DNA from 4 places in the Streptomyces sp. NPDC019224 genome. Region 1 is predicted to be linked to each of the others. Evidence: riboswitches for the same ligand, from Rfam matches in the RefSeq annotation. Region 1 holds a riboswitch; each other region holds the start of a gene.

Region 1 (7,006 bases):
GCCCGCGCCGAGGAGGTTGCGCAGGACGGTGCGGCCGACGCCGCCGGGGGTGCGGCCGGCGCCGATGACGGCGACGGAGCCGGGGGCGAGCAGCCGTTGCACGGACTTGGCCTCGGCGCGCTGTTCACGGGCGCGCTGGACGGCCAGGGACTCGGCGGTGGGTTCGAGGTCCAGGGTGAGGTGGACGGATCCGTCCTCGAAGCTGCGCTGCTGGGTGTAGCCGGCGTCCCGGAACACCTTGATCATCTTGGTGTTGGCGGGCAGGACCTCGGCGGCGAAGCGCCGGATGCCGCGCTCGCGGGCGACGGCCGCGATGTGTTCGAGCAGGGTGGAGGCCACACCCCGGCCCTGGTGGGCGTCCTGGACGAGGAAGGCGACCTCGGCCTCGTCGGCGGGTGCGGAGGCGGGCCGGCCGGTCGCGTCGATCCGGTCGTAGCGGACGGTGGCGATGAACTCGCCCCCCACGGTGACGGCGAGGCCCACCCTGTCGACGTAGTCGTGATGGGTGAAGCGGTGGACGTCCTTGGCGGAGAGCCGGGGGTAGGGCGCGAAGAAGCGGTAGTACTTCGACTCGTCGGAAACCTGCTCGTAGAAGCTGACCAGGCGCTCGGCGTCGTCCGTGGTGATCGGCCTGATCCGCGCGGTGCCGCCGTCGCGGAGCACCACGTCCGCCTCCCAGTGATCGGGGTAGGCATGATGCGGACTCTGCTCCGAAGAGGGCTGCATGGGCCAAGCCTACGGCTGTCGCACCGGTCGCGGGGGTGCCGGGGCCGGGGCAGTCTGGGGTCTCCGGACGACCGCGCAAGCGGGCCTCGGAAGGGCCCGCGGGTCGGCCCGGAGCATCGCGCACCACATGAGACACTGGTCTAGACAACCGTTGATTCGTGAAGGGCAGAACCATGGCTGAGCGCCGCGTAAACGTCGGTTGGGCCGAGGGCCTGCACGCCCGCCCCGCTTCCATCTTCGTCCGTGCCGCTACGGCTTCCGGCGTCCCCGTCACCATCGCCAAGGCGGACGGCAACCCGGTGAACGCGGCCTCCATGCTCGCGGTGCTCGGCCTCGGTGCCCAGGGGGGCGAGGAGATCGTGCTGGCGTCCGACGCGGACAACGCCGAGGCCGCTCTGGACCGCCTGGCCAAGCTGGTCGCCGAGGGGCTCGAAGAGCTTCCGGAGACCGTCTGAGCCCGAGCGGTCACGACCACCGGAATTCTCACGGGAAAGCCGCGATCCCCTGCACGGGGCGTCGCGGCTTTTTCGTGCGCGGGCTGCAGCTATGGCGACTGGGACCGAATAGGCAGGGGTCGCCTTTTTCGGTTTTTTTGCACGGGCCTTTATTTCTTTGTACGTGCCCTTTGTTAATTTCGGCCGCTCGCGGTGTTTACGGCATGTTGCGAAGCCCTCACACGCCCGGCCGGGGGCGCGGCGGCGGAAGCCGGGCGGCCTGTGCGGCGCAGCCGGTGCGCGGCGCCCTGGCGTTCGGCGAGCTGTGCGGCCAGGGCCCTCGCCCGCTCCGCGTCGCCGCGCGCCACGGCGTCCACGAGCGCCCCGTGCTCGGCCCACGCCTCGGCCGGGCGGGCCGGCTGGTCGACCGCGTACATCCAGGCGATCTTGTGGCGGAGCTGGGTGAGGAGGGCGATGAGCCCGGGACTGCCCGAGGCCTGGGCCAGTGTCTCGTGGAACCAGCCGGCGAGGGAGCGCAGGTCCTCGCCCTCGCCCCGGCGGGCCCGCTCCTGGCCGAGCCTGACCAGGCCGCGCAACACCTTGAGGTGGGCCTCCGTCCGGCGCTGGGCCGCACGGGCGGCACTCAGCGGCTCCAGCAACTTGCGGACCTCCAGGAGGTCGGCGGCCTCCTGCTCCGAGGGCTCCGCGACGCAGGCCCCGGCGTGTCTCCGGGTGACGACGAAGCCCTCGGACTCCAGGGTGCGCAGCGCTTCCCGTACGGGGACACGGGAAACCCCGTAACGCTGTGCGAGCACCTCCTCGGTGAGCCGGCTGCCGCGTTCGAAGACACCGGAAACGATGTCGTCACGGATTGCCGTGCATACCGAATGTGCTGGAACGCGCATGTCCGAACCTCCGTCTCAATCCCCGCGAACAGCGGCCGATCGACACCTCTGCCGTGACTCTATTGCAATGTGCCCGCATTTCCGATGCCGAGCGGGAATTCATGAATATCTTTTGGTCACGGAGGGACGCGGGGAGGCGGGTGGGACGATACGGGTACGGCGAAGGCCCCGGCAGGATGCCGGGGCCTTCGCCGGGGAGCCTGTGACCGGTCAGACGCTGACACCGTGGGCGCGCAGGTACGCGACCGGGTCCATGTCGGAGCCGTAGGAGGGCGTGGTGCGGGCCTCGAAGTGGAGGTGCGGGCCGGTGGAGTTCCCGGTGGAGCCGGAGAGTCCGATCTGCTGCCCGGCGGCGACGCTCTGGCCGACGAAGACGCCGATCGACGAGAGGTGGCCGTACTGGGTGTACGTGCCGTCCGTCATCCGGAGCACGATGTTGTTGCCGTACGCCCCGCCCCAGCCGGCCTCGACGACCGTACCGGCACCGACGGCGACGACGGAACTGCCGGACGCGGCGTGGAAGTCGATGCCGGAGTGGCTGCCGGACGACCAGAGCGAGCCGCTGGACTTGTAGCCGGTGGTCACGTACGAGCCGGCGACGGGGAGGCGGTAGGACGTGCCCAGGGCGGCGCGGGCGGTGGAACGGCCGGCGCGCGCGGATGCCTCGCGGGCCGCCTCGGCCTTCGCCCTGGCCGCTGCCTTGACCTTGGCGGCCTTCGCGGCGGCCTGCTTCTTCGCGGCCTCGGCCTTCTTCTTGGCCTTGGCCTTGGCCGCCGCCTTCTTCTCGGCGACGTCGGCCAGGTGATGCTGCGCGGCGGCCTGGGCCTCGATCCGCTCGGCGAGGGTGCTCTCGACGGTGAGGAGCTGGGAGAGGCCGGTCCCGGTGGCCGTGGGGGCCGTCCCGGTGTCGGCGGCGAGGGCCGGGGAGGCGAGGGAGCCGATGACGCCGGTGGTGGCGAGGGTCGCGATGCCGACGGCCTTGGCGCCGGTACGCGTCAGACGGCTCGGGGCACGGTGCTTCCCGGTCGCACGGGTGAACGCCATGAGGTGGCTGGTCCTTTCCTTCCTTCTCGCCTACCGGGTTAGCTGACGGGTTCGGAGCAGGAAGGTCTCCTACGGGCGCCTTGCCCCGGAGGGGGCGGGCGTCCGATTCACCCCAGGGACTGCATGGGTCCCCGGCTCCCCGGGCTCGCGCCTGACGGGGACTCGGCGATGGCTGCCCGGTACGTCACGGATGCGGCGTACGAGTGGCGGACAGCGGGCCCGACGCTAATCGGCCGGACTTCCCGTCACCAAACGGGCAGGGGGTTTTGTAGCGCATCCCACAGGGTGAATCGGTTCCCTTGTGCGCAAATTGACGCATAAAGGAAAAAAATGGTCCGGCGTCGAGCGGGTACGCGGGGAGGCTCCGGCACAACAGCGCGCCGGAGCCTCCCGTGGCCCGTGCAGCGGGCGAAGTGGCCGGTCAGCCGGTGACGACCGACACCTCTCCGATCCCGAGGGCCCTGACCGGCTCCTCGATGCGCGAGGCGTCGCCGACCAGGACCGTGACCAGCCGGTCCACCGGGAATGCGCTGACCACGGCCGCGGTCGCCTCGACGGTGCCGGTCTCGGCGAGGCGGGCGTACAGCGTCGCCTGGTAGTCGTCCGGGAGGTGCTGCTCCACCTGGTCGGCCAGGGTGCTCGCGACGGATGCGGCCATCTCGAACTTCAGCGGGGCCACCCCCACGAGGTTCTGCACGGCCGTCTCGCGCTCGGCGTCCGTCAGGCCCTCGGCGGCCAGCGTCCGCAGGACCTTCCACAGGTCCTCCAGGGCCGGTCCGGTGGACTCGGTGTCCACGGAACCGCTGATGGCCAGCATCGCGGCGCCCGTCGCACCCGAGGCGGAGTCCGCGGCGCTGGAGCGGAGCACCTGGGCGAAGGCCCGCACGCCGTAGGTGTACCCCTTCTCCTCGCGCAGCACCCGGTCGAGCCGGGAGGTGAGGGTGCCACCCAGGCAGTAGGTGCCGAGCACCTGGGCCGGCCACACGCTGTCGTGGCGGTCGGCACCGATGCGGCCGATCAGCAGTTGCGTCTGCACCGCGCCGGGGCGGTCCACGATGATCACGCGGCCGGTGTCGTCGGCAGTGATCGGCGGGGCGGGGCGGGGCTCGACGATGTCCCCGGACCAGTCGCCGAGGGTCTCGGCGAGCAGGGCGTCCAGGTCGATGCCGGTGAGGTCGCCGACGACCACGGCGGTCGCGGCGGACGGGCGGATGTGCGCGTCGTAGAAGGCGCGCACGGCCGCGGCGTCGATCCGCTCGATGGTCTCCTCGGTGCCCAGGCGCGGGCGCGAGATGCGGGCCGTGGCCGGGAACAGCTCCTTGGAGAGCTGCTTGGCCGCGCGGCGGGCAGGGTTGGCCTGCTCGTGCGGGATCTCGTCCAGCCGGTTGCGCACCAGCCGCTCGATCTCGCTGTCCGCGAAGGCCGGTGCCCGCAGCGCCTCGGCGACCAGGCCGAGCGCCTTGGCCAGCCGGGAGGCCGGGACCTCCAGGGAGACCCGGACACCGGGGTGGTCGGCGTGGGCGTCGAGGGTCGCGCCGCACCGCTCCAGCTCGGCGGCGAACTCCTCGGCGCTCCGCTTGTCGGTGCCCTCGGACAGGGCGCGGGACATGATCGTGGCCACGCCGTCCAGACCCTCGGGCTCGGCTTCCAGGGGGGCGTCGAGGGAGATCTCGACGGCGACGACCTGCTGGCCGGGGCGGTGGCAGCGCAGCACGGTCAGGCCGTTGGGCAGGGAGCCGCGCTCGGGCGCGGGGAACGCCCAGGGACGGGCCACGCCGGGGACGGGCTGGGGCTGGTACTGCATCGAAACTTCAGTCGCGGCAGCGTCGGTCACTGGTCCGCCCCTTCGTGCGCGTCGGTGTCGGTGGCGGCATCCGCCTCTTCGGCGGGCTCGACCGGTTCGTAGACCAGAACCGCCCGATTGTCGGGCCGCAGCTGGGCCTGCGCGGCCGCCTTGACCTCGTCGGCCGTGACGTCGAGGATCCGGTTCACGGCGGTCAGCGCGAGCTGCGGGTCGCCGAACAGCACCGCGTACCTGCACAGTTCGTCGGCGCGGCCGGCGACCGTGCCGAGCCGGTCCAGCCACTCACGCTCCAACTGGGCCTGGGCGCGCTCCATCTCCTCGGGCGTGGGGCCTTCCTCGGCGAACCGGGCCAGCTCCTCGTCGACCGCGGCCTCGATCTCCGCCACCTCCACGCCGCCGGACGTCTTGACGTCCAGCCAGCCCAGGGAGGGCGCGCCGGCCAGCCGGAGCAGTCCGAATCCGGCGGCCACAGCCGTACGGTCGCGGCGGACCAAGCGGTTGTGCAGGCGGGACGACTCGCCGCCGCCCAGCACGGTCAGGGCGAGGTCCGCTGCGTCGCACTCGCGGGTGCCGTCGTGGGGCAGCCGGTAGGCGGCCATCAGGGCGCGTGCCGGCACCTCCTCGCGGACCTCCTCGCGCAGCTGGCCGCCCATGACCGGGGGCAGCGAGCCGTCGCGAGGCGGCTGCTTTCCGTCGTGGGAGGGGATGGAGCCGAAGTACTTCTCGATCCAGGCGAGGGTCTGCTCGGGGTCGATGTCACCGACGACCGACAGCACCGCGTTGTTCGGCGCGTAGTACGTACGGAAGAAGGCGCGGGCGTCCTCCAGGGTCGCCGCGTCCAGGTCGGCCATGGAGCCGATCGGGGTGTGGTGGTACGGGTGTCCCTCGGGGTAGGCGAGGGCGGTCAGCCGCTCGAACGCGGTGCCGTACGGGACGTTGTCGTAGCGCTGGCGGCGCTCGTTCTTGACCACGTCGCGCTGGTTCTCCATGGACTCCTCGTCGAGCGCGACGAGCAGCGAGCCCATCCGGTCGGCCTCGAGCCACAGGGCCAGCTCCAGCTGGTGCGTGGGCATCGTCTCGAAATAGTTGGTCCGCTCGAAACTGGTGGTGCCGTTGAGCGAGCCGCCGGCGCCCTGCACCAGCTCGAAGTGTCCGTTCCCCTTGACCTGGCCGGAGCCCTGGAACATCAGGTGCTCGAAGAGGTGGGCCAGACCCGTGCGGCCCTTGACCTCGTGGCGTGAGCCGACGTCGTACCAGAGGCACACCGCCGCGACCGGGGTCAGATGGTCCTCGGAGAGCACCACGCGCAGGCCATTGGCCAGACGGTGCTCGGTCGCTGTCAAGCCGCCGGAGCCGGCCTGGGCGGTGGCCGTGTGACCCATGGGCATGTACGTCCCTTCGATCGCGCTACTGGATGTCCATATGAAGAAGCCGCTGCGGGAAGCTGCTTCGAAAGGTTGCTTCGAGACACAGCCACTGTATGCAAGCGAACCGGCACCTGCCGAAGTTCCCGTGCGGCGAAGCTTCGCGCGAAATTCGCCGGAAGGGGGTCTTCCGCCGCCTCGGGACCGGCTGCGGGGGCCCCTTGGGACGGGTCGAGGTCGGGGTTGTCAGTGCGGCGGTCCACAATGGTGCGCGTCAGAACCTGAGGGAACCTGAGGTTGCCCGCACGAAATCCGTGAAGGAGTCGCAGCAGCGATGGCCCGCCGCAGCACGAAGACCCCGCCGCCGGTCGACTTCGAGGAGAAGATCCTCGACATCGACGTCGTCGACGAAATGCAGGGCTCCTTCCTCGAGTACGCGTACTCGGTGATCTACTCCCGCGCCCTGCCGGACGCCCGTGACGGCATGAAACCGGTGCACCGCCGCATCGTGTACCAGATGAACGAAATGGGCCTGCGCCCGGACCGCGGCTTCGTCAAGTGCGCCCGGGTGGTCGGCGAGGTCATGGGCAAGCTGCACCCGCACGGCGACGCGTCGATCTACGACGCGCTGGTGCGCATGGCCCAGCCGTTCTCCATGCGCCTCCCCCTCGTCGACGGGCACGGGAACTTCGGCTCCCTGGGCAACGACGACCCGCCGGCCGCCATGCG
Region 2 (7,006 bases), on a different contig from region 1:
GGACCACCACGACGACATCCCGTCGACCAACTCGCGCTGCCCGTGGGAGGGTTCGGCGAGCCGCAGCCGGACCCCGGACGCGGACTCCACGACCAGCGGCTCCTGCCGGCCCGGCATGGGCCCGTAGGGGTGCCAGACGTGTGCCCGGTCCAGGTCCCGGAGCACGGCGGGGGAGAGCGGCTCAGGCATTGGGAGCGAGGTCCGTGCCCGCGCCGCGACGGCGGACCGCCACCAGATCCGTACGGGCGCCCGGTACCGGCGGCTCCGGCGCATCCTCGGCGGCGGTCGTGGTCTCCGCTTCCGGCGCCTCGCCGCAGGGCCCGCGGCCGCCCGCGTGCGAACCGCAGCCTTCCGCCTCCGGGCCGCGGCCACCCGCGTGCGAACCGCAGCCGCCCGCCGCGTCCGCACGGTGCCGGGGGAGCGTCGTCGTACCCGCCCCCTCCACCTCGAAACCGGCGTCCGCGATCATGTCCAGGTCCGCCTGGCCGGCCTGGCCCTCGCTGGTCAGGTAGTCGCCCAGGAAGATCGAGTTGACCAGGTGCAGGGCGAGCGGCTGCATCGAGCGCAGATGGACCTCGCGCCCGCCCGCCAGCCGTACCTCCACGTCCGGGCAGACGAACCGCACCATCGCCAGGATGCGCAGACAGCGCTGCGGCGTCAGGTTCCACTCCTTGGCGAGCGGGGTGCCCTCGAACGGGATCAGGAAGTTGACCGGCACCGAGTCCGGGTCCAGCTCGCGCAGCGAGAAGACCACGTCGACCAGGTCGGCGTCGCTCTCGCCCATGCCCGCGATCAGCCCCGAGCACGCGGAAAGACCGGCGGCCTGTGCCCGGTGCACCGTGTCCACGCGGTCGGCGTAGGTGTGGGTGGTCGTGATCTCCCCGTACGTCCCCTCGGACGTGTTGAGGTTGTGGTTGTACGCGTCGGCTCCCGCCGAGCGCAGCCGGTCGGCCTGCCCCTCCGAGAGCAGACCGAGGCAGGCGCACACCTCGACGCCCTCGTTCTGTTCCTTGATGGCCTCGATGGTCTGCGAGACCCGGTCGACGTCCCGGTCGGTCGGACCCCGGCCGCTGGCCACCAGGCAGACGCGCTTGGCGCCGCCGGCCACCCCGGCCGCCGCCGCCTTCGACGCCTCCTCGGGCTTCAGCCAGGTGTACTTGAGGATCTCGGCCTTGGAGCCGAGCCGCTGCGAGCAGTACGAGCAGTCCTCGGGGCAGAGCCCGGACTTCAGATTGACCAGATAGTTCAGCTTCACCCGCCGCCCGAACCACTGACGGCGTACCTTGCCGGCGGCGGCCACCACGTCGAGCAGTTCGTCGTCCGGGGTCGCCAGTACGGCGAGCGCTTCTTCACGGGTCGGCAGCTCGCGCCGCAGCCCCTTGTCCACCAGCGTGTTCAGGAGGTCCATGGCGATGATCCTGACGCACCGCACCGCCCGGAGCCAAGGAGGAACCGGACAACGGATCTCACGGAGGGTGTGTGCATTGCCACACCGTGCGTTGGTGTGACCGCGGTTAGGGTCTGTGGGCTGCCTACAAGAGGGATCGCTCATGCCCGCCACCCCGTTCGACTGGATCGACGACGAGGCGCGCCGGCGCGCGGACGCGGGGCTCGTCCGCAGGCTGCGTCCCCGGGGCGCCGACGCCGAGCCGCTGGACCTCGCGAGCAACGACTACCTCGGCCTGACCAGGCACCCCGAGGTGACCTCCGCCGCCGCGGACGCGGCGCGTCGCTGGGGCGGCGGGGCGACCGGCTCCCGTCTCGTCACGGGCTCGACCGCGCTTCACGCCGAACTCGAACGCGAACTCGCCGCGTTCTGCGGGTTCGAGGCCGCTCTCGTCCTCTCCTCCGGTTACGCCGCCAACCTCGCGGCCCTCACCGCGCTCACCGGCCGCGGCACCCTCATCGCGTCGGACGCGGGCAACCACGCCTCCATCGTCGACGGTTGCCGGCTCTCCCGGGCCGAGACCACCGTCGTCCCGCACGCCGACCCGGAGGCCGTCCGCAAGACGCTGCGCGGGCACGGGGGCCGGAAACTGGCCGTCACCGACTCGGTCTTCTCCGTCGACGGCGACGCCGCGCCGCTGGACCGGCTCGCCGCCGTCTGCCGGGCGGAGGACGCCGCGCTCCTCGTGGACGACGCGCACGGGCTCGGGGTGCTCGGCGACGGCGGCCGCGGCGCGCTCGCCGCGGCGGGTCTCGCGGGCGACGAGGGCGTCGTCGCCACCCTCACCCTCTCCAAGTCGCTGGGCAGCCAGGGCGGCGCGGTCCTCGGGCCGGCCCGGGTCATCGACCACCTCGTCAACACCGCCCGCACGTTCATCTTCGACACCGGACTCGCACCGGCAGCCGCCGGTGCGGCCCTGGGCGCGCTGCGGCTGCTGCGCCGCGAGCCGGAACGCGCGCTCAGGGCGCGCACGGTCGCCACCGCGCTGTACGAGGGTCTGACGGCGGCCGGTCTGACCGCGGTGCGGCCCGACGCGGCCGTCGTCTCGGTGCGGGCGCCCTCACCCGAGGCCGCCGTCCGCTGGGCCGCCGACTGCCGGACGGCCGGGACGGCGGTCGGCTGCTTCCGGCCGCCGTCCGTCCCCGACGGCATCTCCCGGCTGCGGCTCACCGCCCGCGCCGACCTGACGGACGAGCAGGTCGCGTGGGCGGTGGCGACGGTGCGGCGGACCGCGCCCCGGAACTGAGGCGCGGACCGCTTCAGCGTTTCAGGCCGGAGACGAAGGACGTCCAGGCCGTGGCGGAGAACTCCAGGGGCGTCCTGGACACATCCTTGGAATCGCGTACGGCCAGCAGCCGTCCGCTCTCGAATGACGCGGTCTCCACGCAGTTGTTCATCCCTGTGCTGCGGCTGCTGCGCCGCCACCGTAAGGCGTGCTGAGCGAGGCGATCGGACATGACGCTTCCTCCGGGCGGTGGGGGGTCACCGATCGTCGCGGTCGATCGCGGCGATCAGGTCCAGCGTGTGCTCCGGCGACAGCGCGTGCGCCTGAAGGGTTCGGAAGGCCGAGCTGTACGCCGCAAGGTCTTCTTTCCGTTCCAGATAGAGGCTACTCGTCAGATGGTCAAGAACGACTACGTCAAGGTCGGAAGCGGTCGGAAAAGAGAAGATGACGAAAGGGCTGGTGAGGCTCACATACCCACCGACCGAAAACGGAAGCAACTGGAGTTGCACGTGGGGGAGTTGCGCCACCCGCGCGAGATGGCGCAGCTGCTCCCGCATCACTCTTCGGCCACCGACCTCCCGGCGCAGCACCGCCTCGTCGAGCACCGCGCTCAGCCGCAGCGGCGGATCGCTCCGCAGCACCCCCTGCCGGGTCAGCCGCACCTCCACCAGCGAGTCCAGCTGACCGGAGGGCAGCCCGTCGAGGGAGGCCCGGGTCACCGCCCGGGCGTAGTCGGCCGTCTGCAACAGGCCGGGGACCACGGAGGTCTCCAGCGTGCGGGCGGTGCGCGCCTGCGACTCCAGGCTGATGAAGTCGCGGTACTGCGGCGGGATCAGGCCCCGGTACGCGTGCCACCAGCCGGCGCCGCCCCCGCCCGCCGAGCCGGCGAGCGCGCCCAGGACCTCGCGCAGCTTCGGATCGTCCATGCCGTAGGCGTCCAGCAGCCGGTTCACGTCATCCGGCCGCACCCCGCTGACACCTGTCTCGATCCTGCTCACCTTCGACTGGTGCCAGCCGAGCAGTCCCGCGGCCTCCCGGCTGGTGAGTCCCGACGCGTGACGCAGACTCCGCAGCTCCTCGCCGAGCTTGCGGCGCCGCACCGCTGGGCCGTGCTGCATCTGATGGCTCCCTCCCGCTGCCTGTCGAGGGGACAGTGTGGCGCCCGTGCGGGGCCGGGCGGGGAGAGTTCACCGGTTTGAGCGACAGATATATGCATATCTTGGTGGATCGCCGCCGCGGAGGGCAGCATCAATGGCAATCTGGCGCGAAGCACAACCGGACCGCTCGCCGGCCCGGTACCGGGTGGGAAAGGGACGGCTCGCCATGGCAGACCATCAAGAAGCACGTGTCACTCTGCCGAGCGAGCCGGTCTCGGTCTCCGCGGCCCGGAAGTACGTGGCCCGGGTCCTGGCGGAGTGGGGCCTGCCCGACGACGCGGAGACCGCCGACACCGTGCGCCTCATCATCTCGGAGCTGGCCACCAACGCCGTCCTGCACACCTTCGGACAGTCGCCCACCTTCACCGTGGACCTGCGTCTGGAGCGGGAGGAGCAGCTGCGCCTCGGTGTGACGGACAGCCATCCCCGCCGGCCCCAGCGGCTGCCCGCCGCCGTCCAGCAGGACAACGGGCGGGGCATGGTCATCATCCGCTCGCTGGCCAAGGAGTACGGCGGCCGGCTGACCGTCACACCCACCGCCGACGGCGGCAAGACCGTCTGGGTGGCCCTCCCGTGGCAGGTCCCCGTCCAGCCCTGAGGCGGGCCGGGACCGGTCGGCAGGCGCACGCCTCAGCTCACCCGGCCGTAGTGGACGCTCCTGGTCCAGATCCTCTCCAGGCGGACCACGGCGCCGGCCTTCGGCGAGTGCCAGATCCTCCCGCTGCCGGCGTAGATGCCCACGTGGTAGACGCTGCGCCCGGAATGGAAGAAGACCAGGTCGCCTCGTTGCCGTTGGGACGCCGAGATGTGCCTGGTCCTGTTGTACTGCTGCTGGGCCGTCCGGGGGAGTTTCTTGCCGGCCTTCTTGAACGAGTAGAGCGTCAGCCCCGAACAGTCGAAGCTGCCGGGTCCGGTGGCGCCCCAGCGATAGGGCGCCCCCTTCTTCGACGCCGCGATCTTCAGCGCCTTCATCGCATGGCCGGCCGCCTGCGCCTCGGACGCGGCGCCGGGGACGAACAGCGTGCCGCCGACGGCGGCGAGAGTCATGACCGAGGCCGTCGTGGCCCGGGCGAGCAGAGACGGGACATGAACCTGCGCACTCATGCGCAACCCTTCGTCAGCCGCCTGTGAAGGATGACCTGTCGGGTTCGGGCTGGCGAAGTTGCCCGGCCGCGCGCGGCGGCTTCACCCCGAGGGACAGCCGGAGATCCGGCGGTCCCGTAGTGCTCGGGTCCTCCACTCCTGCCGATCCACTCCTGTCGACCAGGCATCCGGACGGCGGCAGGACTCGGCGTCCGCCCGGACCGCCCCGCCGCGGCGGCGGGGGCTTGTCGTCCCAGGGATCTTGACTCACCTCGTGCCGGATTTCCGAGGTGAAACGGCCATAAGTGAAGACCGGTACGGATAGCCCGTTCAGGTGGACAGGCGCCGTTCCACCGCCCTGCCCCGCTCCCGCGGCCATGCCGGTACCAGCGGCGTCGCGGAGGAAGCCGCCCCGCGCGCATCACGGACAGGCAAATCGAGCCGTCGCTCGTGAGGGGGAACGCCTACGCCGAACGAGCGAGGAAATCCTGTGCACCCGTCGGGCGTGTCGTCATGACCGGGTGCGTCAACTCGGGGGAGCCGGCGGCAGGGTGACCCGGGCCGCCCGCCGCTCGCCGTCCAGCACCCGGAGCGCCCGGGTCAACGTGGTGCTGTGGAGGTGTGTTTCACCGCGCCGGTGCATCAGCGCGAGTGCGTCCCCGTTCGGTCTCCTCGATCGGCGCCGCCCCGTCCGCTCCCGGCGAACGGCACCGCTTCGGCATCGCCGCGGAGCATCGCGGGCACCACGGGCGGGACGACTGACCCTTCGTACGCAACCGTGCGCCCCCGTCCGCTGGGACGGGGGCGCACGACGGTGGTGTGCGGGAGGATCAGCCCGCCGGCACGGGCTCCCGCCCGGCGGCGACCGGCGAGGTGTCCGGCGCCGCGATCCCGCGGCGGCCGCCGATGAGTACGGCGGCCAGTCCGAGCACCGCCCACGCGCCGAGCGTCAGAGCCGCCCCGCCCGCCGCGGCGCCGTCGAAGAACGCCACCGATCGCAGCAGTGATCCGCCCGCGCCGGGCGGCAGCAGCTGACCGAGCGCGCCGATCGGCCGGGGAAGGAGCTCGGGGGCGCTGGTGACTCCGGAGAACGGGTTGCCCAGGAACACCATGAGCAGGGCGCCGATGCCGATGCCCGGTGCCCCGATCAGGGCGGCGAGCCCCGCCACCGGCGCGCCGATGGCGAGCACGGTCAGGGCGATCGATCCGGCCTCGGCCCACCAGTCGCCGGTGAGGGCGCCGAGCCAGCTGTCCGTCACCGCGGTGCCCGCGAGCCCCACCACGGCGGCCACGCCGAGCAGCGCCACCCCGGCTCGGGCGCCGCGCACCCTCAGCAGCGTCACGGCCGCACCGGCGGCGACCCCCGCGATGGCCAGTGGCATGATGCTCGCGCCGAGCACGGCGCCCCTCGGGTCGGCGGCGGGCGCGGCCACCACGTCCGTGACCGGCACCGCGGAGCCGGCCGGTGCCGCGGCGGTCACCGCCTCGCGCAGCAGCTGGGCGACCACCGTGCCGCCCGCGCTCGCCGTCAGTAGCTCGGGACCCTTCTCGGACACGACGACCGCGCCGTACACGGCCCGGTCCTCGATCGCTTTCCGCGCCGCGGTCCCGGAGTCGTAGCGGTGGACCTCGAAGGCACCGTCGCGCTCCTCGAACTGCTGCTGGAGCCGGTCCGCGGCCGGTGCGGAGCCGGCGATCCCGACCGGCAGGTCGCGCGGCGCGGTCCGGGCTGCGGGCCAGGCGAAGGCCCACAGGGCGAGGGTGACCACCAGCGGTACCAGCAGGACGACCCCCACCATGCGGCGGTTCGGGGTGAGGGACATGGGACGTGCCTCGATTCAAAGAGAAGGATCGTTCGTTTTACTTCTCTCCCACTGTCGCTCCGCCCTGCTTCCTTGTCAAGAATGAATGTTCGTTTTATGTTGGCCGCATGGCCCGTGTATCCCAGGCGCACCTCGACGCCCGCCGCAGACAGATCCTCGAGGGCGCCGCGCGCTGCTTCGCCCGTGACGGCTTCCACGGCACCTCGATGCAGGACGTGCTCAAGGAGGCCGGCCTGTCGGCGGGGGCGGTCTACCGCTACTTCGAAGGCAA
Region 3 (7,006 bases), on a different contig from region 1:
TAGGGTTCTGATCGGACTGCTCGAACCGCGGGTTCTGCAGAGGTACGGGGGTGGGGGCGGCCGTCAGCCGCGGTCGGCGCCGTCGACGCCGTCCCACAGGTTGGAGTGCCACGGCCGGTCCGTGCCGGACGGCTTCCCGTTGCGCTCCTCGGCCGCGTCGGGGTCGACCACGGTGTAGGAGGTCTCCCCGGGAAGAAGGTAGTGCAGGTGCTCGCGGGCCAGCCGCTTGATGTACGCGTCGTCCTGGAGCCGGGCCTTCTCGTCCCGCAGCTCCTCGGTGCGCTTCTCGGCCTCCCGCGCCAGCCGCTGCTGGTCGGCGATCTCGTCGCGCTGCGACACGTACTGCCGCATCGGGTAGGCGAGGGCGACGACCAGCGAGCAGACGACCAGGGCCAGGAAGGCGGCGCGGCCGGTGAGGCGGGAGCGGCGGGCCTGCCGCCGGTTCTGGGACCGGTAGACGCGGGCGGCGGTCTGCTCGCCGAGCAGCCGCAGCCGGGTCGCGGTGGAGAACCGGTCCCGGTCCTTCGCGGCCATGTTCCCGCCTCCCCATTACGCACGTCCGTCCCCGCACACGGTACGGGACCGAGCGCGGGGACGGACGGAGGCGGGGGCCGAGGGGCGTCCCGCCCCCCGCCGGGCTGTCAGCCCTTGAAGCGCGGGAACGCCGAGCGGCCCGCGTACACCGCGGCGTCGTCGAGGATCTCCTCGATGCGCAGCAGCTGGTTGTACTTGGCGACGCGGTCCGAACGGGCCGGGGCACCGGTCTTGATCTGGCCGCAGTTCACGGCGACCGCGAGGTCGGCGATGGTGACGTCCTCGGTCTCGCCGGAGCGGTGGGACATCATGCACTTGAAGCCGTTGCGCTGGGCCAGCTCCACGGCGTCCAGGGTCTCGGTCAGCGAACCGATCTGGTTGACCTTCACGAGCAGGGCGTTGGCGGAGCCCTCCTCGATGCCGCGGGCCAGGCGCTCCGGGTTGGTGACGAAGAGGTCGTCGCCGACGATCTGGACCTTGGCGCCCAGCTTGTCGGTGATGACCTTCCAGCCCGCCCAGTCGTCCTCGTACAGCGGGTCCTCGATGGAGACCAGCGGGTACGCGGAGACCAGCTCCTCGTAGTACTCGGTCATCTCGGCGGCCGAGCGGGACTTGCCCTCGAACTCGTAGGAGCCGTCCTTGTAGAACTCGGACGCGGCGACGTCGAGCGCGAGCGCGATGTCCTTGCCCGGGGCGTAGCCGGCCTCCTTGATGGCCTCGATGATGAGGTCGAGGGCGGCGCGGTTGGACTCCAGGTTCGGCGCGAAGCCGCCCTCGTCACCGAGGCCGGTGGACAGGCCCTTGGTCTTCAGGACCTTCTTCAGCGTGTGGTAGACCTCGGCGCCCCAGCGCAGGGCCTCGGAGAAGGACTCGGCGCCGATGGGCGCGATCATGAACTCCTGGATGTCCACGTTGGAGTCGGCGTGCGACCCGCCGTTGAGGATGTTCATCATCGGGACGGGCAGCAGGTGCGCGTTCGGGCCGCCGAGGTAGCGGAACAGCGGGAGGTCGCTGGCCTCGGAGGCGGCGTGCGCGACGGCGAGGGAGACGCCGAGGATGGCGTTGGCGCCGAGCGAGCCCTTGTTCTCCGTGGCGTCCAGGTCGAACATCGCCTGGTCGATGAGGCGCTGCTCGGTGGCGTCGTAGCCGACGAGCTCCGGGCCGATCTGCTCGATCACGGCGAGGACGGCCTTCTCGACGCCCTTGCCCTGGTAGCGGTTGGGGTCACCGTCGCGAAGCTCAATGGCCTCGAACGCGCCGGTGGAGGCGCCGGACGGAACAGCAGCACGACCGGTGCTGCCGTCGTCGAGGCCGACCTCGACCTCGACCGTGGGGTTGCCCCGGGAGTCGAGGATTTCCCGGGCTACGACGACGTCGATGGACGGCACGAGGCATCTCCTTCTGGGATATGACGCTGGTTGTGCAGGGTCACTTTGGCCTTGCGACAAGAGCCTAACCGGCCCGGCCGTCTGCGTCGGCCGACCGCCCGCCCCCTGGGACGAAAAAGGACCCAAGAGCGGGCATACCGGTGCGAACTGCCAGATATTTACTGACCAGTAACTACAACAGTTGAACGATCGGGACCGGTCGGCGGCCGAACGGAAGCAGCCGGGAAGCGGTCACCACCGAACGCGGCGTGCCCCGGCCCGGCAACGCACGGGGGGAGGGTGCGCGCCGGGCCGGGGCGGCCTGAGCGATCAGCGAGGAGGGATCGCGGCTACTTCGTCAGGTGGAGCTGCTGACCCGGGTAGATCAGGTCGGCGTCCTCGACGATGTCCTTGTTCAGCTTGAACAGCTGCTCCCAGCCGCCCTTGACGTCGTGCTCGGCGGCGATCCCGCTCAGCGAGTCACCGGCGACGACCTTGTACTCGCCGTCACCCTTGGCGACCTTCTCGCCGGTCGGGGTGGTGACCGTCTTCTTCGGGGCGTCCGAGCGGTCCGAACGGTTGGTGGCGGGGGCCTCGGTGCGCTCGGCCTGCTTCGGGGCGGCCTCCTGCTTCGGAGCGGCCTCCTGCTTCGGAGCGGCCTCCTGCTTCGCGGCACCGGAGCCGGTGTCGACGCCCGGGTCGACACCGTCGTTGGTCAGGTTGCCGGCGCCTGCGCAGCCCCAGGCGCCCGGACCCTGCATGTCGAGGAGCTTCTCGGCGGTGGCGATCTGCTGGGCCTTGGTGGCCAGGTCCGCGCGGGGCGCGTACTGCGTACCGCCGGCGGCGGCCCAGCTGGACTGGGAGAACTGCAGGCCGCCGTAGTAGCCGTTGCCGGTGTTGATGGACCAGTTGCCACCGGATTCGCACTGGGCGACGGCGTCCCACGTGGCGACGGAGGCGGCGGAGGCGCCGGTCGCGCCCATCAGCGGCACGGCGACGGCGGCACCGGCGACACCGGCGAGCGTGGCGATACGGACGACCCTGGACGGGCGGCGGTGCTTGTTGCCCTTGCTGTTGAGCAGCATCGAGACTTCTCCTCACCGACGCCTGCGAGGTGAGCTGTCGGGTTCGGGCCAAGTGAGTTGCCCGGCCGCGCTCCTGGCGCGGCTTCACCCCTAGCCGGTCCTGATGCGTCTCCCGACGATCCGGCCCAGCGCCTACCTGGGTCCCCCGCTCCTGCCTACGGCGCTTTCGCGTCTGTTCCCTCCGACCGACGGCAGGATTCGGCGTGACGGTCGACGGGGCCCGCGGTGCGAGCGGCTCCGACGGTAATCACACCCAACCCTCATATTCAAAGATGGACATACCGGATAATCATGCCGCACGAGCATCCGATGAACCCTCATTTGTGCAGGTCGGAACGGATGCGGCAGGACCTCCCGGACAAGAAGCGACAGTTCACGCGAAGAGACCCATGTCTCACTCGATCAGAAGTGGGACATGGGCCTCATAAACCCCCAAACCTCAGGGGCTCTCAGCTACTCGTCGGGCCGCTCTCAGCGGGCGTCCTGGCCGGGCTGGGGGTTCTGGCCGTCCAGGTCGGGGCCGGGCTCGGGGTTCTGGCCGTCCAGGCCGAGGTCGAGGTCCTGACCGGGCAGGATGAGGTCCGGGTCGGACCCCACCTCGGCCTTGTTCGCCTCGTACAGCTCGGGCCAGCCGCCCGGCAGGTCCTGCGCGTCGGCGATCGCCCAGAGGTTGTCGCCCGGCCGGACGGTGTACGTGTCGTCAGCCGGCCGCGCCGCGCCGTCGCGTGCCTCACCGTCACCCCGCGAGGCGTGCCGCCCCATGTCGCGGCCGCCCTCCGCCCCGGTGGTCTCGTCGGCGGCCGGGGCGCCCCGGTGCTTGCCGCCCTTCTCCCGCGCACCGTCCGACGCGCCGGCGGACAGGCCGGACGAACCGGAGGGGTCGGCGGCCGGAGCGGTGGAGGCGCCTGCGGAGGACCCGGCGGACGGGGAGGCGGACGCACCGGCCCCGGCGCCCTTGCCCGCGGACTTCTCCGCGCTCCCGCCCGCGTGCTCGCCCTTGCTCTCGGCGGCACCCTTGGCGGCGGCCGTCCCGCCGGCCGCCTCGTCCGAGGAGGTGGCGGACGAGCCCGACGAGGCGTCGTCCACCGGATCGGCGCCGAGCCCGGCGTCCAGGCCCGCTTCCGCGCTCCGGGGGGGCGCGTCGGAGTCCTCGCCGCCCGGGTCGACGTCCGCCGCGCCCGTGCTCTTGCCGAGCCCGGAGATCACCGCGCAGCTGGGCCACGCATTCGGGCCCTTGTCCGCCAGGACCTTCTCGGCCACCGCGATCTGCTGCGAGCGGCTGGCGAGGTCGGCGCGCTCGGCGTACGCCTCACCGCCGTACGCCTTCCACAGCTTCGGCGAGAACTGGAGGCCGCCGTAGGAGCCGTTGCCCAGGTCGGCGCTCCATGTCCCGCCGCTCTCGCACTCGGCCACCCGGTCCCAGGTCGAGGCGTCCGCCGCGTGTGCGCCCGCCGCGCCGAGCAGCGGGATGGCGATGGCCGAGCCGGTCACGCCTGCGGCGACGACGATGGCGGGTGCCTGGCGAGGGCGACGGTGTCTGCCGTTCGCGGAGCCCATGGGAGATGCCTTCCGTGTGACTGACAAGCGACTGGTGGGTCGAACGGTGAACCTAGCGGGACTCGAACGAGAGTCACAAGTCGATGCAGCGCAGATCACGCGAAAGTCACAGAGTTGACTGGGCGTCACTTCGCCGGTGCGCGCCCCCTGCGTGAACCGCGCCGGCGGCGTCCGTGATCCCCGCCTGACGAGCCCGCCGCCCGGCCGTGCAAACGATCGCCGGCCCCGTGTCCCGGACGGCCGCGTGGAGGCGATGCGCCGCCGGCGACGGAGCCGGAGCCGGAGGCGCCGGATACCGTCGTCATGTGAACCGCACCCCGCCGCCCGAACTCTTCACCTGGGAGTTCGCCACCGACCCGTACCCCGCATACGCCTGGCTGCGAGAGCACAGCCCCGTACACAGGACGACCTTGCCCAGCGGCGTGGAGGCCTGGCTCGTCACCCGGTACGCGGACGCACGGCAGGCCCTGGCCGACAGCCGCCTCTCGAAGAACCCGGCGCACCACGCGGACGACGCGCAGGGCAAGAGCAAGACCGGTATCCCCGGCGAGCGCAGCGCCAACCTCATGACGCACCTGCTGAACATCGATCCGCCCGACCACACGCGGCTGCGCCGGCTGGTGTCCAAGGCGTTCACGCCCCGGACGATCGCCGCCTTCGCCCCCCGTGTGCAGGAGTTGGCGGATCGGCTCATCGACGAGTTCGCGGAGAAGGGCGAAGCCGACCTGATCCACGACTTCGCCTTCCCTCTTCCCATCTACGCCATCTGCGATCTGCTCGGCGTGCCGCCGGAGGACCAGGACGACTTCCGGGACTGGGCGGGCATGATGATCCGGCACGGCGGCGGGCCGCGCGGCGGGGTCGCCCGGTCGGTGAAGAAAATCCGCGCCTACCTCGCGGAGCTGATCCACCGAAAGCGGCAGGATCCCGGGGACGACCTGATCTCCGGACTGATCCGGGCCAGCGACCACGGCGAACACCTCACCGAGAACGAGGCCGCCGCGATGTGTTTCGTGATCCTCTTCGCGGGTTTCGAGACGACCATCAACCTGATCGGCAACAGCGCGCACGCCTTCTTCCGCGACCCCGTCCAACGCGCCGTCTTCCAGAACGCGGTCCAGCAGGGCGACAGCCGCCTCCTGGACACCGCCATCGAGGAACTGCTGCGGTTCGACGGCCCGGTGGAGCTCGCCACCTGGCGCTACGCCACGGAGGCACTCGACATCGGGGGAACGCGCATCAGGGAGGGCGACCCCGTACTCGTGGTTCTCGCCGCGGCCGACCGTGACCCGGCCCGTTTCGCCGAGCCGGACACACTCGACCTGTCCCGTCGGGACAACCAGCACCTCGGGTACGGACACGGCATCCACTACTGCCTGGGCGCCCCTCTCGCGCGGCTCGAGGGCCGCACCGCGCTGGAGACCTTGTTCCGCCGCCTGCCCGACGTGCGGCTCGCCGTGGAGCCCGGTGACCTCCGGTGGAGGGGCGGTCTCATCATGCGCGGCCTCCGCACGCTACCGGTGGAGTTCACGGCGGTGCGCGGTACTCCGGTATGACGGAGGGCCCGCCCGGCCGCCGTTCGCTCCCCGCCGCTATCCGGTGCCCTCCGCCGTCCTGATCGCGTCCCGGTACGCGCGCCCCGCGGCGCGCAGGGCGGCCTCCGGGTCGACGCCGTCCTCCTGGGCGCGTACGGCGAGGGCGAGGAGGCGGTAGCCGATGTCGTCGCCCTCGGGGAGGGGGACGTCGAGTCCGGCGGTACGGGCCCGGCTCGCGAGCTTCGCGGCGAGCGCCAGGCCGGGCTGGCCGAGCGGTACTCCGTCGGTGACCGATTCACGCTGCTTCTCGATCGCCTTGGTGCGCAGCCAGTGGGCGCGGACGTCCTCCGGGGTCTCCGCGGCCTCGTCGCCGAAGACGTGCGGGTGGCGGTGGACCAGCTTCTCGATCAGCGTGCCGGCGACGTCGTCCACGGAGAACGGCTCCTGCTCGTCCTCCTCGGCGATGCGCGCGTGGAAGACGACCTGGAGCAGCACGTCGCCCAGCTCCTCGCGCAGTTCCTCGCGGTCGCCGTCCTCGATCGCCTCGACCAGCTCGTACGCCTCCTCGATGGCGTACTTGGCGAGGCCCTTGTGGGTCTTCTGCGAGGTCCAGGGGCACTCGGCGCGGATGCGGTCCATGACCTGGACCAGATCGAGGAGCCGCGCGCCGGGCAGGTCGTACGAGCCGGGCAGCAGCTCCAGGTCCGGCATCCGCACCCGCCCCGAACCGGCCAGCCGGGCCAGGCCGTCGGTGAGCGGCTGGTTGCCCTCGCCGCCGGTGAGCACGACCACGGTCCGGCCGCCCGCGCAGGCGTCGACGAGCTGCTGGGCGTCGGGCACGCCGGGGGTGACGGTGACACCGGCCTCGCGCAGATACGGCAGCTGCGGCTGCTCCGGCTCGCCGCAGCGCACCTCGTCGGCGGCGTGC
Region 4 (7,006 bases), on a different contig from region 1:
ACCCACGACGCACAGCTCGGCGGGCGCGTCCTCCGGGCCGACCGGGCCGACCAGCTCCCGTACGAGGGTGTACTGGGCGTGGTTGGTGTCCTGGTACTCGTCGACCAGGACGTGGCGGAAGCGGCGGCGGTAGTGCTCGGCGACGTCGGGGAAGGCCTGGAGCAGGTGGACCGTCGTCATGATGATGTCGTCGAAGTCCAGCGCGTTGGCCTCGCGCAGCCGGGCCTGGTACATCGCGTACGCCTGGGCCAGGGTCTTCTCGAAACCGTCGCTCGCCTGTCCGGCGAAGGTCTCCTCGTCGATGAGCTCGTTCTTGAGGTTGGAGACCTTGGCGGTGAAGGACTTCGGCGGGTAGCGCTTGGGGTCCAGCTCCAGGTCGCGGCAGACCAGGGCCATCAACCGCTTGGAGTCGGCCGCGTCGTAGATCGAGAACGAGGAGGTGAAGCCGAGCTTCTTCGACTCGCGGCGCAGGATGCGGACGCACGCGCTGTGGAAGGTCATGACCCACATGGCGTTGGCCCGGGGTCCGACCAGCTGCTCGACGCGTTCCTTCATCTCGCCGGCGGCCTTGTTGGTGAAGGTGATCGCCAGGATCTGGCCGGGGTGCACGCCCCGCTCGGCCAGCAGGTGGGCGATGCGGTGGGTGAGGACCCGGGTCTTGCCGGAGCCGGCGCCGGCGACGATGAGCAGGGGCGACCCGGCGTGCACGACGGCGGCGCGCTGCTCGGTGTTCAGGCCGTCGAGCAGGGCCTCGGGATCGATGACGGGGCGGTGCGCGCCGTCGCGGTAGTACGCGTCACGCGACGGCGGGGGCCCGTCGAACATGCCCGCGAACAGGTCCTCCGGCACCGCTTCGGGCGCGGAGTCCTCGGGGGGCGGCGGGGGCCCGTCCTCCTCGTGCTGGAGGCCGGCCAGGAAACTGTCGTCAAAGAGGCTGCTCATCGCTGTCCGAGTCTAAAGCTCCCGACCGACACCCGGCCCCGCTCCGAGAAGGTCACGGAAATGTATCGGGCATATCGAACACCAACCTTCACAGCGGCCCCATGAGTTGGCTAGCGTGCTCGTTCGGACGGCCCGTACCCCCAGAGGCGACCCACGCCGAGCGGGCCCCCACGCCGAATCCGGGCTCGCCCGGAACCGGGGACCCACACGCATCACCGGGGTGAATCGGTCCGCCCCCACGGGACCGTAGGGCAGCCTTCCGTTCCGCCCGAACCCGACAGCTAACCCGGTAGGCGGTCCACGGAAGGAGATGCCGGCCTTGGCGTCGCATCGCAAACCGCGCACCCGGGTGCGCGCCACCGCCCCCGCCCTCGGGCTCACCTCGGCCGCGCTGGCATCGGTGACCCTGTTGTCCTCGCAGAGCGCGATGGCCGCCCCGGCGCCGAAGCCGAGCATCGAGGACGTGCAGAAGAAGGTCGACGACCTCTACCGGCAGGCGGGCACCGCGACCCAGAAGTACAACCAGACGAAGGAGGCCGCGGACAAGCAGCGGACCAGGGTCGACACGCTGCTGGACGACGTGGCCAAGCGCACCGCGAAGCTGAACGACGCCCGCAGGACGCTCGGCAACTACGCCGCGGCCCAGTACCGCGACGGCGCCCTCGCGCCGACCGCCACCTTCTTCCTGGCCGACGACCCGCAGTCGTTCTTCGACCAGACCCATCTCATGGACCGGATGGCCGAGCGCCAGCAGCGGGCGGTCACGGAGTTCCGTACGCAGCAGGCGAAGGCGTCCAAGCAGCGGGCCGAGGCCGTGAAGAGCCTGGAGACCCTCACCGAGGCGCAGACCGCGCTGCGCACCAGCAAGCAGAACGTCCAGAAGAAGCTGACCGAGGCCCGGACGCTGCTGTCGAAGCTGACCGCCGAGGAGAAGGCGCGCCTGGCGGAGCTGGAGCGCAAGAAGGAGGCGGAGGCCAGGCGCAAGGCGGAGGAACTGGCGCAGAGGCAGGCCGCCGCCAGGAAGGAGGCCGAGCGCAAGGCCGAGGAGCCGGGCGACGGCGGTACGGAGACGGGTTCGAGTTCCGCTTCCGGTTCGGGTTCGGATTCCGCTTCCGGTTCGGATTCCGCTTCCGGTTCGGGCTCCGGCAGCAGTGCGTCGACGAAGGCGGAGAAGGTCCTCGCGTTCGCCCGGGCGCAGATCGGCAAACCGTACGTCTGGGGAGCGACCGGCCCCTCCTCGTACGACTGCTCGGGGCTGACGCAGGCGGCCTGGAAGGCGGCGGGCGTCGACATCCCGCGTACCACCTGGGACCAGGTGAACGTCGGCACCCGGATCGCCACGGAGGATCTTCAACCCGGTGACCTGGTGTTCTTCTACGACGACATCAGCCACGTCGGGATCTACAAGGGCGACGGAATGATGATCCACGCGCCGAAGCCCGGGGCGAATGTGCGCGAGGAGTCGATCTACTACATGCCGATCTACGGGAGTGTGCGCCCGGCCTGAGCGGGGAAGGCGGCCGGCCCGCGCACGGGCCGGCCGCCGCCGGTTCTCAGGTCCAGAGCGTGGCGATGAAGATGTTGGCGAGGGTCAGGGCGCCGACTGCCGCGAAGAGGCCCTTCTCGACCTTCTCCTCGTCCCGTTTGACGTAGACGATCCCGAGGATGACGACCAGGATCAGGAGCTTGATCCCGATCTTGACGTTGTTCACGGGGTGGTCGTCGGCCTGGTCGAGTCCGACGAGGGCGACCCCGGTGACCAGCATGGTCAACGCGCCGTGCAGCATGCCGGGGACGAACCGGGCGGTGCCGGCCTTCATCGCCTTCATCTGGCCGAGGAAGCCGCCGAGCAGGGCGGCGATGCCGATGATGTGCAGGGCGACCACGAAATCGATGAGTACGCGCATGGTTCCGCACCCTAGTGCCGCCGGTTCCGTCACCTCGCGGGCAGGGTAGGGCTTCCTGGCCGCTTGAATGATGAATGCACTTTTTGCCTGCATGTGCGGCAATTTTTCCGGTCACTCATGCCCCATGCGCGGCCATCCGGCGACAATGCCACGCCAAGAACGGGCAATAACCGCCATAGCGACACCTTTCCGTTACCTCGGATTAGCGTCCCTTCCCGGTGGCCGGCCCCAGGCGCCGTCCTCTCCGGACCACCGAAGGAGCCCGCCGGTAGACCCCGCCGGGCAGTCGCACGGAAGGACGCCCGCCCCCGTGGCAGCGCATCGCAAACCCAGGCAGCGCCTCTCCACCGGCTCCGCGGCCCGCACCGCGGCGACCCTCGCCTTGGCGGGGGCCGCGACGGCCGCCGTGCTGCCGGGAGCCGCGCACGCCGACCCGGCGCCGACCGCCGCACAGGTCAAGGCCCAGGTGGACCGGCTGTACCGGGAGGCGGAGGCCGCCACCGAGAAGTACAACGGCGCGAAGACCGAGGCGACCACCGCCGCCAAGTCGGTCGACGCCCTGCGCGACGAAGCCGCCCGCAGGACCGCACGCCTCAACACCGCCCGCGACGTGCTCGGCGCGTACGCCGCCGCGCAGTACCGCTCCGCGGGCCTCGACCCCTCCGTGCAGCTGGCGCTCTCCTCCGACCCCGACCAGTACCTGCGCCGCGCCACCTACGCGGAGCGGGCCGGTGAGCGCCGGGCGACCGAGGTGCGCTCGGTGCGGCGCCAGGTCGCGGAGATCGCCCAGGTACGCGCCGAGGCTTCCGGGAAACTGACCGAGCTGGCCGCCCGGCAGGCCGCCCTGAAGGAGCACCGGGCGACCGTCCGCGCCAAGCTCGCCGAGGCCCGCCGCCTGCTCGCCCGCCTCACTCCCGCCGAGCGCGCGGCCTACGAGGCGTCCGAGGGCGGACGCGGCCCCGGCCACGCCGACCGCAGCGCCCCGCGCGGCGCCGTCGCCGCGCGGGGCGCACGCGCCGCCCAGGCCGTCGCCTTCGCGTACAGCGCCCTGGGCAAGCCGTACGTCTGGGGCGCCACCGGGCCCCACTCCTTCGACTGCTCCGGCCTCACCCAGGCCGCCTGGCGCTCCGCGGGCGTCTCGCTCCCCCGGACCACGTACACCCAGATCAACGCCGGGCAGCGGGTCCCGCGGTCCCAGCTGGCACCAGGTGACCTGGTGTTCTTCTACTCGGGCGTCACCCATGTCGGCCTGTACATCGGCGATGGGCGGATGATCCACGCCCCGCGCCCGGGAGCCCCGGTCCGCGTGGCGCCCATCGACGAAATGCCCTTCGCGGGGGCGACCCGGGTGTCATAGGCTCCGGCCCTCGAACCCAACGGCCCGAAGGACACCCGCGCATGCCGATGGACGCCGACGTCCAGACCCACACCCGTACGCTCGCGCTGCGCTCCTCGGACCACGTCCGCATCGGGCCGTTCGTGATCCGCTACAACCCGAACTGGTCGCTGAAGTACGCCAACTACGCGATCCCGGACCAGCACGCCGAGCCGACTCCGGGCGAACTCGAGGCGCTCATAGCGGCCTTCCGCGAGCGGGACCGGATGCCCCGCCTGGAGTTCCTGCCCGGCTGGGCGCCCGCCGTCGAACCGGCGCTGCTCGCCGCCGGGTTCACCGCCGAGAACCGCGCCCCGGTCCTCGCCTGCGCCCCGGGCGGCCTGGTGGAGCCGAAGCCGGTGGCCGGCCTGGTCGTCGTGGAGCCCGCCACCGAAGCGGAGTTCGCGGCCGCCGCGCTCGTCCAGCACCTCGGCTACGGCGGGGAGGGCGAGCCCGAGGACGGCACGGCCGAGTGGCTGCGCAACGCGGTCGCGGGCGGCGGGGTCGCCGCGCTCGCGACCCTCGGCGGCACACCGGCGGGCGCGGGCGGCTGCTCGGTCCCGGTCGACGGCCTCAGCGAGCTCGCCGGCCTCGCGGTCGGCGCGGAGTTCCGCCGCCGGGGCATCGGGGCCGCGCTCTCCGCGCATCTGACGCGCACCGCGTTCGAGCGGGGCTGCCGGGTGGTGTGGCTGGAGCCGGGCGATGCCGGTGTCGAGCGGATCTACGCGTCCATCGGCTACCGCAGGGTCGGCGAGAAGCTGAACATCTCGCTCGACCCGGCGGCCCCGGGCACGGTCTGAGGCCCGCGCCCGCCGGGCTCAGACCAGCCGGCGGGCGGTCGCCCAGCGGGTCAGTTCGTGGCGGTTGGAGAGCTGGAGCTTGCGCAGCACCGCCGAGACGTGGGACTCGACCGTCTTCACCGAGATGAACAGCTGCTTGGCGATCTCCTTGTACGCGTAGCCCCGGGCGATCAGCCGCAGGACCTCGCGCTCGCGCTGGGTCAGCCGGTCGAGGTCCTCGTCGACCGGGGGCGCGTCCGTGGAGGCGAAGGCGTCGAGGACGAAGCCGGCCAGGCGGGGCGAGAACACCGCGTCGCCGTCCTGGACCCGGAAGACCGAGTCGACCAGGTCGGTGCCGGTGATCGTCTTGGTGACGTAGCCCCGGGCGCCGCCCCGGATGACTCCGATGACGTCCTCCGCGGCGTCCGAGACGGACAGCGCGAGGAAGCGCACCGGATTCTCGGCGGCGCCCATCAGGGGCGCGCAGCGGCGGAGCACCTCGACGCCGCCGCCGCCGGGGAGGTGGACGTCGAGGAGGACGACCTCGGGGCGGGTCGCCGTGATGACGGTGACCGCCTGGTCGACGTCGGCCGCCTCGCCGACGACCTCGACGCCGGTCTCCTCGGTGCGGCCGATCTCGGCCTGTACGCCGGTGCGGAACATCCGGTGGTCGTCGACGAGCACGACTCGTACCCGGCGCTCCGGGCCCTCATGGTCGCCGGTCGCCTCACTGGTGCCGTTCATCGCTCGTCCTCTCCATCTCAAGCTCGACCTCGGTGCCCCCGCCGGGCACCGAACGCAGCCGGGCGGTACCGCCGTTGCGCTGCATCCGGCCGATGATCGATTCTCGTACGCCCATTCTGTCCCCCGGTACGGAGTCCAGGTCGAACCCCGGGCCCCGGTCGCGCACGGAGACGAAGACCGTGTGGCCCTCGACCTCCGCGTAGACCTGGACGGCGCCGCCCTCGCCACCGTACTTGGCGGCGTTGACCATCGCCTCGCGTGCGGCCTGCATCTGTGCGGCCAGCTTCTCGTCGAGCGGGCAGTCGCCGACCACGACGACCTCCAGCGGGACGCCGTGCTTGTCCTCGACCTCGGCGGCGGCCCGTTTGACCGCCTCGGCCAGGGTCTCCGGCTCGTCGTCCTCGTCCTTGCCGGTGCCCTCGGGGTTGTACAGCCAGTTGCGCAGCTCGCGCTCCTGGGCGCGGGCCAGCCGGCGGACCTCGCCGGCGTCGTCGGCGTTGCGCTGGATCAGGGTGAGGGTGTGCAGCACGGAGTCGTGGACGTGGGCGGCGACCTCGGCGCGCTCCTGGGCCCGGATGCGCATGAGGCGTTCCTCGGAGAGGTCCTGGGTCATGCGCACGAGGTAGGGGCCGGCGAGGAGGGCGATGCCGGTGAGCACGGCGATGGCTGCGGTGAGGACGTTGCCCAGCTGGGCGGCGGAGCCGCGTACGACCATGAAGACGGCGAGGCCGAGACCGACGAGGGCGACTCCGGCCAGGGCGCGGGCCAGCTGCAGGACGCGGCGCCGGCGGCCGACCTCCATCCAGCGGGCGCGGCGGGCGTTGTCCGCCTGGCGCCACACCAGGACGGAGCCGGCGCCGATGAGGAGGCTCGGCCAGATGTAGCGGTCGGCCTTGCTGCCCATGTCGACGTTGCCGACGAAGACGGCGGCGCCGACGAGCAGCGCGATGAGGGCGAAGACCTGGCCCTTGTCGGGTTTGCGCAGCCTGCGGGTGCCGTCGGGGGCGGTCTCGAAGACGGACTTCGGCCCGTCCACGCCGCCGACGCCGAGCGGGACCACGATCCAGAACACCGCGTACAGCAGGGCGCCGAGGCCGTCCGCGAAGAACAGGCCGAGGAAGACGAACCGCACCCAGGCGACCGGCAGTCCGAGGTGTCCGGCGAGCCCGCGCGCCACTCCGCCCAGCAGCCTGCCGTCGGCGCTGCGGTACAACTTGCGCAGCGGGGGCTCCTCCGGGGCGGGGGTGTGGGAGCTTGCG

The links. Region 1 has a riboswitch for cyclic di-AMP ahead of ABZ564_RS29350 (M23 family metallopeptidase). Riboswitches for the same ligand answer to the same signal wherever they lie in the genome.
Region 2: linked by a shared signal. The riboswitch ahead of ABZ564_RS19350 (C40 family peptidase) and the one ahead of ABZ564_RS29350 (M23 family metallopeptidase) in region 1 are both predicted to bind cyclic di-AMP.
Region 3: linked by a shared signal. The riboswitch ahead of ABZ564_RS14920 (transglycosylase family protein) and the one ahead of ABZ564_RS29350 (M23 family metallopeptidase) in region 1 are both predicted to bind cyclic di-AMP.
Region 4: linked by a shared signal. The riboswitch ahead of ABZ564_RS03610 (NlpC/P60 family protein) and the one ahead of ABZ564_RS29350 (M23 family metallopeptidase) in region 1 are both predicted to bind cyclic di-AMP.

What each region holds. Positions count from the first base shown of each region.
Region 1 is NZ_JBEYCF010000065.1:14,518-21,523, reverse strand. It holds gene ABZ564_RS29365 (GNAT family N-acetyltransferase) at 1-726, opposite strand, end outside; gene ABZ564_RS29360 (HPr family phosphocarrier protein) at 900-1,181, shown strand; gene ABZ564_RS29355 (GntR family transcriptional regulator) at 1,355-2,065, opposite strand; gene ABZ564_RS29350 (M23 family metallopeptidase) at 2,276-3,109, opposite strand; cyclic di-AMP (ydaO/yuaA leader) riboswitch at 3,123-3,287, opposite strand; gene ABZ564_RS29345 (pitrilysin family protein) at 3,531-4,913, opposite strand; gene ABZ564_RS29340 (pitrilysin family protein) at 4,940-6,301, opposite strand; gene ABZ564_RS29335 (DNA topoisomerase IV subunit A) at 6,612-7,006, shown strand, end outside.
Region 2 is NZ_JBEYCF010000028.1:42,332-49,337, reverse strand. It holds gene ABZ564_RS19380 (adenosylmethionine--8-amino-7-oxononanoate transaminase) at 1-189, opposite strand, end outside; gene bioB (biotin synthase BioB) at 182-1,408, opposite strand; gene ABZ564_RS19370 (8-amino-7-oxononanoate synthase) at 1,551-2,693, shown strand; gene ABZ564_RS19365 (DUF397 domain-containing protein) at 2,707-2,904, opposite strand; gene ABZ564_RS19360 (helix-turn-helix transcriptional regulator) at 2,930-3,790, opposite strand; gene ABZ564_RS19355 (ATP-binding protein) at 3,996-4,427, shown strand; gene ABZ564_RS19350 (C40 family peptidase) at 4,460-4,933, opposite strand; cyclic di-AMP (ydaO/yuaA leader) riboswitch at 4,937-5,133, opposite strand; partial or broken gene ABZ564_RS19345 (prevent-host-death protein) at 5,576-5,674, shown strand; gene ABZ564_RS19340 (ABC transporter permease) at 5,743-6,735, opposite strand; gene ABZ564_RS19335 (TetR/AcrR family transcriptional regulator) at 6,843-7,006, shown strand, end outside.
Region 3 is NZ_JBEYCF010000019.1:22,787-29,792, reverse strand. It holds gene ABZ564_RS14930 (septum formation initiator family protein) at 64-534, opposite strand; gene eno (phosphopyruvate hydratase) at 642-1,922, opposite strand; gene ABZ564_RS14920 (transglycosylase family protein) at 2,252-2,986, opposite strand; cyclic di-AMP (ydaO/yuaA leader) riboswitch at 2,991-3,159, opposite strand; gene ABZ564_RS14915 (transglycosylase family protein) at 3,458-4,543, opposite strand; gene ABZ564_RS14910 (cytochrome P450) at 4,849-6,099, shown strand; gene ABZ564_RS14905 (nucleoside triphosphate pyrophosphohydrolase) at 6,136-7,006, opposite strand, start outside.
Region 4 is NZ_JBEYCF010000003.1:211,030-218,035, reverse strand. It holds gene pcrA (DNA helicase PcrA) at 1-942, opposite strand, end outside; cyclic di-AMP (ydaO/yuaA leader) riboswitch at 1,104-1,254, shown strand; gene ABZ564_RS03610 (NlpC/P60 family protein) at 1,253-2,449, shown strand; gene ABZ564_RS03605 (hypothetical protein) at 2,496-2,849, opposite strand; gene ABZ564_RS03600 (NlpC/P60 family protein) at 3,160-4,206, shown strand; gene ABZ564_RS03595 (GNAT family N-acetyltransferase) at 4,248-5,024, shown strand; gene ABZ564_RS03590 (response regulator transcription factor) at 5,043-5,747, opposite strand; gene ABZ564_RS03585 (PspC domain-containing protein) at 5,731-7,006, opposite strand, start outside.